DNA from 3 places in the Pseudoalteromonas sp. HL-AS2 genome. Region 2 is predicted to be linked to each of the others. Evidence: predicted binding sites of a transcription regulator. Region 2 holds the regulator's gene; each other region holds the start of a gene.
The links. Region 2 encodes LexA, which represses DNA repair genes until DNA is damaged. Its sites were predicted from a motif close to TACTGTATNNNNATACAGTA; they were not measured.
Positions count from the first base shown of each region.

Region 1: the regulator LexA is predicted to act here: its motif matches at 2,105-2,124, upstream of RB215_RS11485 (DNA topoisomerase III).
Region 3: the regulator LexA is predicted to act here: its motif matches at 2,362-2,381, upstream of RB215_RS05935 (SulA-like leucine-rich domain-containing protein).

Region 1 is NZ_CP133571.1:2,469,611-2,474,098, reverse strand. It holds gene pomA (flagellar motor protein PomA) at 245-1,012, shown strand; gene RB215_RS11490 (flagellar motor protein MotB) at 1,015-1,935, shown strand; gene RB215_RS11485 (DNA topoisomerase III) at 2,138-4,078, shown strand; gene RB215_RS11480 (amidohydrolase) at 4,104-4,488, opposite strand, start outside.
Region 2 is NZ_CP133571.1:3,030,401-3,034,888, reverse strand. It holds gene RB215_RS14125 (hypothetical protein) at 187-567, shown strand; gene RB215_RS14120 (PaaI family thioesterase) at 570-1,013, opposite strand; gene RB215_RS14115 (SRPBCC family protein) at 1,112-1,564, opposite strand; gene lexA (transcriptional repressor LexA) at 1,844-2,461, shown strand; gene coxB (cytochrome c oxidase subunit II) at 2,936-4,078, shown strand; gene ctaD (cytochrome c oxidase subunit I) at 4,078-4,488, shown strand, end outside.
Region 3 is NZ_CP133571.1:1,229,602-1,234,089, forward strand. It holds gene RB215_RS05925 (diguanylate cyclase) at 250-1,170, shown strand; gene RB215_RS05930 (YchJ family protein) at 1,382-1,861, opposite strand; gene RB215_RS05935 (SulA-like leucine-rich domain-containing protein) at 1,902-2,336, opposite strand; gene RB215_RS05940 (NCS2 family permease) at 2,773-4,065, shown strand; gene RB215_RS05945 (hypothetical protein) at 4,141-4,488, opposite strand, start outside.

The sequences.
Region 1 (4,488 bases), 560 kb from region 2:
TTTAGAAGTCAATTTTAGGGGGAATGCTAAACTAGGTCAAAGGATGAAATGGTTTTTTCGTTAATAAACGTTTTATGTTTTAAAAAATTGATAATTAGATAGATTACACAAGTTGATCTAGAATAGTGCTTAATCCAGCTTTTTATGTTTATCTATAAAAAATGGCTTAAGCAATTCAGTATCTTGCCGATAAACAATTAATAACAAACGTTTGCATATAAAAGCAAAAACCTTTGGAGGGAATGTGGATTTAGCAACCATTATTGGGATCCTTGGCGCAATTGGCTTAATTGTCATGTCCATGTTTATGAGTAGTAGCGGTGAAATGGCTATGTTTTACAACACGCCCTCTGTTGTAATCGTATTTGGCGGTTCATTATTTATCGTTTTATCAAACTTTACTATGTCACAGTTTTTTGGCATAGGTAAGGTGGTTACCAAAGCGTTTATGTTTAAGCTTGAGTCGCCAGAAGAGTTAATCGAAAAAGCAGTTGAACTTGCAGATTCAGCACGTAAAGGCGGGTTTTTAGCACTTGAAGAGGCAGAAATACCGAATCCATTTATGCGCAAAGGCGTTGACATGCTAGTAGATGGCCACGACGCAGACGTAGTGCGGGCCACTCTGCAAAAAGATATTTCATTAACTACAGCACGGCATGAGTCGGGTGCTACTTTATTTAAATCTTTGGGTGATATAGCCCCAGCAATGGGAATGATAGGCACCTTAATAGGCTTAGTTGCGATGTTATCTAATATGGATGATCCTAAAGCAATTGGTCCGGCTATGGCGGTGGCATTGTTAACCACATTATACGGCGCATTTTTAGCTAACGTAGTCGCTATTCCTATTCAAACAAAATTGGAGCTGCGTAAAGACGAAGAGGCAATGAATCAACGTTTAATTTTAGATGCGGTTTTAGGTATTCAAGATGGTCAAAATCCAAAAGTAATAGAAGGTATTTTGAAAAACTATCTTGCTGAATCAAAACGTAAAGTAAACACTGAGGATTAACTATGTCTGATCAAGAGTGCAAGTGCCCACCCCCAGGTTTACCTGCGTGGATGGGGACATTCGCAGATTTAATGTCGCTATTAATGTGCTTTTTTGTGCTCTTGCTTGCGTTTTCTGAAATGGATGTACTTAAATTTAAACAAATTGCCGGTTCGATGAAATTTGCATTTGGTGTACAAAATAAAATAGAAGTTAAAGATATTCCCAAAGGCACATCAGTTATTGCTATGGAGTTTACTCCGGGCAAGCCAGAGCCTACCCCAATTGAAACAATTCAACAGCAAACGGTAGAAATGACCCAGCAAATGTTAGAGTTTCAGGCAGGTGATGAAAGCTCAGCAGGCGGAAGGCAAGAGCAGCGGGGCGATAAACGTGGTGGCGAGTCGCGTAGTACTTCCAAAGAGCAAGCATCGGAGCAAGCAATTTCAGCGGCCGATCAACAGCAAACAAACGACTTAGTTAAAAAAATCGCTCAGCAATTAGAAAAACAAATAATTGATGGTGCCATAGAGCTTGAATCATTAGGGCAGCAAATAATTATTCGTATTCGTGAAAATGGCTCTTTCCCTTCGGGTAGCGCATTTTTACAACCTAAGTTTAAACCCATTATTCAAGAAATTGGCGTGCTATTAAAAGATGTGCCTGGAGAAATTACCGTGTCTGGGCATACTGACGATTTTCAGGTTTCAAACGAGTTATATATTAATAACTGGGATCTTTCATCTAAGCGTGCAGTTGCAGTAGCTAGTGAGCTGCAAAAAGTAGTTGGATTTGATAAAAATAGAATGATGGTAGTAGGGCGTGCTGAAACCCGGCCGTTAGTGCCAAATGACAGCAATGAAGATCGCCGTCGTAATCGTCGCGTTGAAATATCTATTTTACAAGGAAAGGCCAAAGAGTCTGATCCTATCGATGTAAGGTAGCAGTCATTTTATTAAAAACACACTTGGTTTAAGCAAACTAAGTGTAATTGATTTCAGGTGACTTTTAGTCAAAATTGACTAAAAGTCACCACCTCAGCCAAATACCTCAGAGTTGTTAAATAGTACGGTTTAATAAAAACATCCCACGCTGTGAATTGATATGCTAAACTACTGTGTATATAAACAGTAAAAGAGCTTGCATATGAAACTCTATATTGCCGAAAAGCCGTCATTAGGGCGTGCTATTGCCGACGCGTTACCAAAACCGCACAAAAAGCACGATGGCTACATTGAAGTTGCAAATGGTGATTGCGTATCTTGGTGTATTGGTCATTTGCTCGAGCAAGCCGAGCCCGATGACTATGATGAGCGCTTTAAAAAGTGGCAGTTTGAGCACCTACCTATCATTCCTGAGCAGTGGCAATTAAAAGCAAAAACTAAAACTCGCAAGCAACTTACTGTGTTAAAAAAGCTAATCAAACAGGCTACAGCACTAGTGCATGCAGGTGATCCCGATAGAGAAGGGCAATTACTTGTCGATCAAGTTATTGAAGAAGCCAAAATAAGTAAAACTAAAAAGCAGCATATTCAACGCTTATTAATTAGTGATTTAAACTTAGCTGCAGTAAAAAAAGCATTAACGACTATGCGATCTAACCGTGAGTTTATTCCGTTGAGCGTTTCAGCCTTAGCGCGCTCTCGTGCTGATTGGTTGTTTGGTATGAATTTAACCCGCGCTTATACTTTAGCAGGGCAAAAAGCTGGGTTTGGTAACGTACTTTCTGTGGGACGAGTACAAACACCCATACTTGGCTTGGTGGTTAATAGAGATAATGACATAGCAAATTTCGTATCGAAGCCATTTTATGAAGTATTAGCCCACTTAGTCACCCCCGAAAAACAATCATTTAGTGCAAAATGGATACCCAGTAAGGCATGTGAGCCTTATCAAGACGAAGAAGGGCGAGTATTAAATAAAGCATTGGCTGAAAACGTAGCCTCGCGTATCACACAGCAAAATGCTGAGCTAACGGCGCTTGAACAAAAACAAAAAAAACAAACTGCGCCACTGCCTTATAACTTATCTGCTTTGCAGATAGACGCGGCAAAAGCATTTGCTATGCCAGCGCAAAAGGTGCTGGATATATGCCAAACTCTTTATGAGCGTCATAAGTTAATTACCTACCCGCGTTCAGACAACCGCTACTTACCTAATGATCATCACCAAGATGCGTCTGTTATTTTAAAAGCTATAAGCACTAATGGCGGGCAAGGTGTTGAGTTAGTAAAAGCAGCTGATAGTAAAAAACGTAGTAAATGTTTTAACGATTCAAAAGTGGCTGCGCATCACGCCATTGTCCCTACGGCAAAACAGTTAAAGTCGGCAAGTTTAGGTAGCGATGAGACAAAGGTTTATCAATTAATATGTCGTCATTATTTAATACAGTTTTATCCCGACTATATTTACAACGAAACTAAAGCAGAGATAACTATTGCTGGCGGGTTATTTAAAGCAAATGCAAAGCAAGATGTAAGCTTGGGTTTTAAGGTGCTAATGGGTAAGTCTGAATTAAAAGATGAAGCCACGCTACCGCCTTTAACAAAAGGCATGTTACTTTTTTGCTCGCAAGGGGAGGTTGTTGAAAAATATACCTCACCGCCAGCGCACTTTAGTGATGCGACTTTACTTGCAGCCATGACAGGCATAAGCCGCTATGTACAAGATCCACAGATAAAAAAAGTACTTAAAGACACCGATGGCTTAGGCACAGAGGCAACGCGAGCGGGGATCATTGAATTATTATTTAAACGCCGTTTTTTAAAACGTGAAGGCAAATTAATTAAAGCAACCGAAACCGGGAGTGCACTTATTAGTGTGCTGCCGCAAGGTTTAGTTCGCCCCGATTTAACCGCTAAATGGGAGTCGAGCTTAGGTGATATTGCACAGCAAGTAATGAGCTATCAGCAATTTTTACAGCCTTTACTTGCCGACTTAAATAGTTTTGTACAACAAGCTGCAAATTGCGATAGCAATGTATTTGCAAAGCTGCCTAAAACTTCAGCTAAAAAGCGTTTTGTTAAACGTGGCCAAAAAACGCCTTATAAAAAGTCAAGTTATAAAAAAAGCTCTGTTACAGGTTAACTACAGAGCTATTATTTAAATAAAACTATTGATTAAACAAAGTTACCGCTGCATTACTCATGGCTTTAATGCCAGTTGGTAGTGCGACTTTATAGTCTGGGGCAAACTTACTTGAATGCAGTGAAGGTAATGTTTTGCCCGCTTTTATTGCACTTGCATATTTTGCTTGGTTAACGCCACCGAGCCAAAATAGTGTGATAGGAATATTTTCGTCAGTGCGGCCATATAAGCCAAAGTCTTCACCTGCCATTACAGGGAGGGTTTCAAGCACATTTTCATCACCAATAGCGCTGGCAATACTTTGACGCACAAGGTTGGTTTGTGCCGGATTGTTATATGTAGATGGAATTGACTCATCTTCATGTACTTGCACCTTAGGGTAGAGCGCTTCCTCAAGGCCTGCGCTTTGT
Region 2 (4,488 bases):
TAATAGTGAGCTTTTGGTGCTTAAATATTTTTTATTCGTGAAATAAGAGTAAGTAAAGCGTCAATAAATGCGTAAAAATAGCCGACTATTCAGATAAAAAAGGTGAATATTGCAGAGTTGATTTGGTATAAGCGTAAAACTGCGTTAAAGTTTACAGCGAACTAATTAGAGGATAAACAGCAGACAATGTCGGAAATTCAATTTTTAAATGTAGACCTAGAGCTTGAGTCAAAGCAAGATATTAGCGTGCTTGTAGCTGACCTAAAAAAAATCGCCACTATTTTACATTATGATAAAGACGAATACCGTCAGTTAGCGCGTATAGAAGTAACAGGCGAAATATCTTCACCGGATAAAGCAATTAACCACTTATGTGAGTTAGTAGAGTCATGCTCGCGGGCTGCACTTAAGCAATGGTTGAGTTGTTCGCGCCGTACCTTTGATATTGGTTTTGAATCGGGCACTTCGCCAAAGTGTTTTAACCAAGCGCTGCACGCCGATACATTATTACGTATATCGGCAATTGGTGCAGGCATGGAAATTACTATTTACCCGCTAGAAAAATAGCGTTAGCCTTTGCGCTCTACAACAGCTGCGGTCATTTTTGATACGCAGCAAAGCTCGCCGCGACTATTCGTTATTTTTATTTCCCATACTGAGCTACGCTTGCCAATATGAAACGCTTTTGCGGTGGCGGTTAAGGTGCCATTACGCGAGGCTTTTAAATGGCTGGCACTGATCTCTTGCCCTACACAATAAAATTTAGTGAAGTCGACCACAAAATTAGCCGCGTAGCTGGCAACACTTTCGGCTAAAACCACGTTTGCTCCGCCATGCACCATGCCTATAGGGTTATGGTGCGCAGGAATTGCTGGCATAGTGGCAACTAAGTAATCATCACCAATTTCAGTTATTTCAATCCCCATGGTTTTCATCAGTGTACCTTGGCCATTTATGCCTTGGTCTAACTGCTTACAAAACGCTAAAGTAATAGGTTGATGCCAAATACTCATTGTTACTCCTTTAAAGGTTGAAAACGATAACCGATAATACGATTTTTCATGGCGATATGATAGCCAAATTAGTGCAGCTACTGCATGGTAATACAGTGCTACTTTTTGCTTTCTACATAGTGCTTAATTTCATCGAGATCTTTTTTTAGCATTTTACGCATCGAACTTTTAAGAAAAAACCCTATCACTGCAGAGATCATTTTTACCCAAATAGACTCAGAGCTATCAGAAAAAGTCATGGTTAAACAGGTGCTAGGTTCGGCGGCGGTAAGTGACAGCTTAGTGGTATAAACTGCCCCGCCATTTTCTGCGCGAGTGCAATAGTATTCATTAGTAACAGCTTCGGTGATCCACATGGTTTCTGAGGCTGCTTTGCCAAAAATTTTTCGTGTTTCTAACCATTTTAGGCCCACTAGCCCTTGTGGTGGCTTCTCGATTATTTTTACATCAATAATGCCAGACAGCATATTGGCACTGTTTTCGATGTCAGTTATTGCCGCCCATACTTTACGTTTAGGACCGTTAATTATTACCGCTACAGTGATATTCATAACACTCTCCGTTAATTCACATTGATGAAGTTAAGGCCCATTACAAAAACGATAGCTAACTAATTTTTAATAACAGCAACAACTTAGTAGTTATGTAATTAATGTAACGTAAAACTAACACTATCGTGATCTGCGTAATTTTATCTGTAATTTACTTGGTAATTTTAAGCTTAGACCAATGCCACCTTTGGCAGCAAAGGCGAGGAGTAATTTAAATTTGCGATTTTCAGATAACTGTATATACTCACAGTTAAATGTACTGTATGGAAAACCAGTTGTATGCGACCATTAACTAACCGCCAAGCGCAAATACTCGAACTTATTAAAGTGTTTATTAAAGACACTGGTATGCCTCCTACACGCGCAGAAATTGCACAAACATTAGGCTTTAAAAGTGCTAATGCAGCAGAAGAGCATTTAAAAGCGCTGGCTAAAAAAGGCGCTATTAAAATGAAACCAGGCGCTAGCCGTGGTATTCAACTTATTGAAGAAGATGAACCAGAACAACTTGGTTTACCGTTAATAGGTCGTGTAGCTGCCGGCGAACCTATTTTGGCGCAACAACATGTTGAGAGCCATTGTAAAATTGACCCGTTAATGTTTAAACCCGCTGCCGATTTTTTATTGCGTGTAAATGGTATGAGCATGCGAGATATTGGTATTATGGATGGTGATTTACTGGCTGTTCATCGCACTCAAGTTGCCGAAAATGGCCAAGTTATTGTTGCCCGCGTTGATGACGATGTAACGGTAAAACGCTTAGAAAAAGCAGGCAAAAAAGTATTATTGCATGCTGAAAATAAAGAATTTTCGTCGATAGAAGTGGATCTTGAAAAGGAATCTTTTAATATTGAAGGCTTAGCTGTTGGGGTTATTCGTAATGCTGACTGGATGTGACAATTAAGCTGTTATAGCTATGTAAAATATCGGCATAATTTAATAGCTCAGATAATTAATGCGCACTTTTTAGTGCGCTTTTTTTTTGCCTTTTTTTTGTGAAAATTCCGCTGCAATGAAAAAATTATATTAAGTTTATGTTTTTTATCATTTAAGTATTTAATACTCGTTATCGCTGTCTTTTTATTTGTAACCCTTGCTGTTGCTCACTTCCTGCTTAGAACAAAATTAAATAAATCCCATATTTACGCTAATCCCCTAATATTATTTGATTATTTTTCAAACTAAAACTTGCTAGTTGTTCAATTATTAACTAATTGTTAATGGGCTGGACTAACAATAACTCACAGCTTTAGTTTTGAGAAAATATATTTATATATCCGGCAGCAATACAAAAATAAAAAATAACAAATTGGCATTTAAAGCTTATGTCTTTTTGTTTTGCACTCGCAACAGTATTAAAGGAGCTGTCACATGGGTAAATTGAGCTCTACCTTGTGGCTTATATTGTTTGTTTTTCCGCAGTTAGCATTGGCAAATAGCCAATATAATATGCGCAAAGGCGTAACCGATATAAGTAATAATGTTTATCAACTACACATGACCATATTTTTAATATGCTGTGTAATAGGCGTGATTGTATTTGCCGTTATGTTTTGGGCACTTATTCATCATCGTAAATCTAAAGGAGCAGTTGCTGCTCAATTTCACGAAAGTACCAAAGTAGAAATACTCTGGACAGCAATTCCATTTGTTATTTTAATAGCAATGGCAGTCCCCGCAACTAAAACATTAATAGCGATGGAAGATGCCAGTAAAGCGGATATCACTATTAAAGTAACTGGTTCACAATGGAAATGGCATTACGAATATATGGGGGAAGATGTTGAGTTTTACTCAATACTTGCCACACCGCAAAATGAAATTGCCAACCTAGCCGATAAAAACCCCAACTATTTACTTGAGGTAGATAAGCCTCTGGTATTACCGATCAATAAAAAAGTACGCTTTTTAATGACCTCCGACGATGTTATTCATTCTTGGTGGGTGCCCGATTTTGCTATTAAAAAAGATGCAAACCCGGGGTTTATTAACGAAACGTGGACCAACATAAACGAAGTCGGTATTTATCGCGGTCAGTGTGCTGAGCTATGCGGTAAAGATCATGGCTTTATGCCAGTGGTAGTAGAGGCTAAGTCAGAGGCCGATTTTAAAGTTTGGCTAGCAGATGCTAAACAAGCAAAGCAAAAAGCAGCAGCAGCAGATGCTGCATTACTTGACCAAACACTCCCTAAAGAAGAATTAATGACTTTGGGTGAGCAAGTGTATATGGCCAATTGTGCTGCATGTCATCAGCCCACAGGGTTAGGTTTGCCAGGCGTTTTTCCTGCACTTAAAGGCAGCCCGATAGTGCTTGGCGATATAAAAGACCACATTGATATTGTTATTCACGGAAGCCCCGGCACAGCCATGCAAGCCTTTGCTAAACAGCTCTCTATAAAGCAATTAGCAGCGGTAATTACTTATAAGCGTAATGCATGGGGTAATGATACCGGTGATGTAATTCAACCAAGTGAAATACAGGCAGCACTTGATGCCGATGGGGAGGCGAACTAATGAGTAGCATAGTAGAACAACCTGACATTAATGAAGCTCACCACGCTCATCATCCTGCTAAAGGCTTTAAGCGTTGGTTATATACCACAAATCATAAAGATATAGGTAGCTTGTACTTAATTTTTTCGCTAACTATGTTTTTTATTGGTGGTGCTATGGCTATGGTGATCCGCGCTGAGTTATTTCAGCCAGGATTGCAATTAGTCGATCCTCACTTTTTTAATCAAATGACCACGGTTCATGGGTTGATTATGGTATTTGGTGCCGTTATGCCGGCCTTTACTGGCTTAGCTAACTGGATGGTGCCATTAATGATTGGCGCGCCTGATATGGCCTTACCCCGAATGAATAACTGGAGTTTTTGGATTTTACCATTCGCGTTTTTAATTTTATTATCATCGCTATTAATG
Region 3 (4,488 bases), 1.4 Mb from region 2:
TTTGTACGTTTATACAAACGCGATTTAAACCTTGAGCATTCAAGTACAAGCAGCTTATAAGCAGTGCTTACTTTCAGTATTACCCTGAAAATTATGGCCGTGATTTTCTAAAACAATTAACAACAACTCTGTATCGCCATTTTTATATTTGGTTGTAAGTTTGATTAAAAACCCAACTTTAATACATTTGCATAACATAAGACTGTATTATACTGTGTTAGTTGATAATTATAGAAAACAGTAGTATTTATGCCATTAAATTATGCCGATAGCGATTTAAAACTTAGCCTTAAAACCTCAAAAGTTCTCATTGTTGATGATCAGTTACTTAGCATAATTGTACTGAAAAAAATATTATCAAAGCACTTTATTGTTAACACCGCCAACAGCGGTGAAGAAGCAGTTGAAATATGTAAATCTAATACTCCCGATATCGTACTGCTGGATATTTCAATGGATGGCATATGCGGTATAGAAACCTGTTTAAAACTTAAAACGACGACACAAACCCAAGACATTCCCGTTATATTTGTTACCTCCTTTGAAAACCAAGAAGAGGACTGCTGGGAAGCGGGTGCGGTAGACTTTATTCAAAAACCGATTAACCCAGAAACCTTATACAGAAGAGTAAGAGCGCACTTAACTATTAAGCTGCAACATGACTTATTAAGTCAAAAAGTGTTTCTTGATGACTTAACTAAAGTATTTAACCGTCGTTATTTTGATACTCATATTAATAAAATACAATTGAGTGCATTAAGAGAGAATACAGAATATGCTTTATTACTTATGGATATTGATTACTTTAAGCAATACAACGATATTTATGGACACGTAGAAGGCGACGTTGTTTTACACTTAGTTGCTCAAACAATTGCCAACAGCCTGCAAAGGCCAAGCGATTTTGTTGCCCGCTATGGCGGCGAAGAATTTGTGGTTGTGCTACCCCATACCAACGAGGAAGGCGCTCGCTGTGTTGCTGAAAAAATTAAAAATAACATATATGGCTTAGGTGTTTTACATAAGTACTCAGAGTTTGAATTTGTCACTATAAGTATAGGTGGAGCTACGTTATTGCAATCAGACGAAGGCAACATGGATATTTTGCAACGCGCAGATAAAAAAATGTACGCCGCTAAAGCACAAGGGCGAAATACAGTGTGCTTTTAAAGCGCAGCGAACCCAATACCAAAATATACGGTAGAGCAGTTATTAACACAGGCCTATAGGTATGTAAATTGCCAATAGTTGCTCGAAAGTAAAATTTTATTTTAGCCATACACATCGCCTGTAACAGCCAACCCTAGGCATGGCTATTGGATGTATTTAAGGTTCAGTTGCCTGTAATTACCTACTTTACTCACCGCACAGCTGCAGTTTGTTATACGCTATGACACTTTTTATATTTTTTGCCACTTTGGCAAGGGCAGTTGTCATTTCTGCTTATTTTAATATCGGCTACCGGAAATAGTGTGCCTTCAAGGTAGCGCCACTGCCCATCTTGTTTAATAAACAACGACTTTTCGTGCAACTCGCAATATAGGTTTTGGTAAAAGTAATTTACTTTAAATGTTACAAAGCCTTCGCTTGCATCGTGCTCAGTGTCGATGACGGTTAGCTTTATAAAGCGGCAGCTATCAGCAAAGTCTTTAATCTCTTTTACAGGGTTTTCTGCCTGTTTTTCACTTGCATAAGTTTGATAAACATAAGTTGCATTTTTAAGTACATATGCACTGTAGCGAGCACGCATAAGTTGCTCAGGTGTTTCAGCTATTTTTGATGCTAAATGAAGTGGTTCACAGCAGTCAGCATAATTTTGCTGGCTGCCACAAAAGCAAGGAGAAGTCGTTAATGAGGTCATAATATTAATATAAAGTGTTTAAAACACGAGTTTAACAAGCTTATTGAGTTAGTGGTATCTCAAGGTTGTGAGTATTTTTAGTAAAACAGTAAAGCTTAGTATTTGTAGTGCTTAAATTTAATGATAGCTGTGTCAGCTGTTGATCATTAATAATATCAGTCCAGGTAATAACCGCAGCAAAGTTTCCGTTGTGCAGCGCCGAGCTAAGTACATACTCTAAGTTTACTAAATGTTTTTGCCTGATCACCAGTAATTTGCTGGTGTCAATGGAGCATGAATCAAGCAAGGCTTTACTCGGTACATGGTCAGGGGCAATCAGCAGTGTCCATGCATTTAAGCTGTTGTATTGGTGTAATACTTTAAGCAATTCAAAGGTTGCTGAAATTTCATCTTCAATTTGAATTAAATTTACACAATCACTTTTATCGTCTTGCTGATAACTTTTAACGGTTCTTACGGTAATAGGCTGTAACATAAATTTCTCACTCACTGGGTTTTTATACAGTACCCATATACAGTAGTTTATACAGTGTTATGGTGCAAGTGTTTTTTTGCTAATTATTTGTACAGTCATTCAGTTTTAAATTTTTACACGGATAAAAAAACAAAAATAACTATTAAAAACAGAGCGTTAATATTTTAGGTATATATTTATATTTTTTATTAAAGTTATGCGGCGAATAGCACCTATACAGTACTTTATGCTCTATTATTTACGTTAAAGTAAAGCTGATTGCTCAGCATATAAGCACGGTAATTATTATTTTTAAAACCTGAAGTACATACGTATTACCGTGTCATATTTATTATTTCAGCTACTTCAATAACTTAATGCATAACAAGGTAAAATGTCCGGTATTTCGCTATTTTTATGCTAAAATCTCGCCACTTTTTACTACCTTAAGTTTGTTATGCTCGAAGCCTTATTTAAAATCCGCGCAAATGATTCCTCAGTACAACGTGAATGTGTTGCCGGTATGACTACTTTTATTACTATGGTTTATATTGTTTTTGTTAATCCAGCAATGCTTGCCCAAGCAGGAATGGATCAAGGCGCTGCGTTTGTAGCTACATGTATTGCAGCTGCAATAGGCTGTTTTATTATGGGCCTATGGGCCAATTATCCGTTAGCGTTAGCGCCGGGTATGGGATTAAATGCTTTTTTTACCTATGGCGTTGTTTTAGGAATGGGCTATACCTGGGAAGCGGCATTAGGTGCTGTGTTTATGTCGGGTTGTATATTTTTATTTTTAAGTTTATTTAAAGTACGAGAGTGGATTATTAATGCCATTCCACTGGTGCTAAAACAAGCAATAGCGACCGGTATTGGTGCTTTTTTGGCGCTAATTGCGCTTAAAAGTGCAGGGATCATAGTATCTAGCCCTGCAACCTTAGTGCAGCTAGGTGATATTACTGCACCTGGGCCATTACTTGCTATTTTAAGTTTTTTTGTGATTGCGGCATTGTTATATCGCGATTTTAAAAGTGGTGTGTTAATTAGTATTTTACTGGTAACAGGCATTGCTTTGGCTTTTGGTTTGGTTGAATATCAGGGGGTTATGTCTATGCCGCCGTCAATTTTACCAACCTTTATGCAACTTGATTTTAGTGCGGCATTTGAGCTTTCAATGTTGAGTGTTATTTTTGCATTTTTATTTGTAGATTTATTTGATACCTCAGGCACCCTGGTTGCAGTCACGCAAAAAGCAGGGCTTGCAGATGAAAAAGGCAATATGCCACGTTTAGGGCGCGCTCTTAGCGCTGATAGCACTGCCACTATTGCTGGTGCAATGCTTGGTACATCTACTACTACATCTTACATAGAGTCGGTGGCTGGCGTTTCTGTAGGCGGACGCACAGGCTTAACAGCCGTTGTTGTGGGTATTTGTTTTTTATTGATGATGTTTTTTGCGCCACTAGCGCAAATGGTGCCAGCGTATGCCACTGCCGGTGCTATTTTATATGTTTCGGTACTTATGCTACAAAACTTAAAGTTTGTAAACTGGGACGACATGACAGATGCCATTCCTGTTAGTGTGGTGTTATTAATGACCCCGCTGACATTTTCTATTGCTCACGGTATAGCGCTTGGGTTTATTTCATACACTGCGGTTAAGGTATTATGCGGTAAAAAGGATCAAGTAAGTATTAGTGTGTGGATTTTAACGGCATTGTTTATTGTTAAGTTTGCATTTTTATCTTAAAAAACTTATTTATCTATCAATAAAAAAAGCCCATACAATTTTGTATGGGCTTTTTTTATAAATTATAGTACTAATTTACCATTTCTTTTTCGGAGCAAACAATATGTCTAGGTCATCTTGCTCTTGTTCAGTTTTCTTTTTAAGTGCATCGGCATTCGATGCTCTTAACTCAACACTAATAGCTTCTAAGTAGCCTTCTACTTCTTGGTATTTAGCAGTTACATATGGATCGCTATACGATACCGCACTGAGTGAGGCATGGGCTTTTTCAAAATATTGTCTAGCTGAACCTACCATACCTGCAGAGCGCGCCGATAAACCACGTTTAATTTGGCTTTCAATATTTATTTGTAACTGCAGTTTTTCCATTCGTTTGTCTTCGATTACAAATAGTTGGCTATCGAGGTTACCTTTATTGTGCTC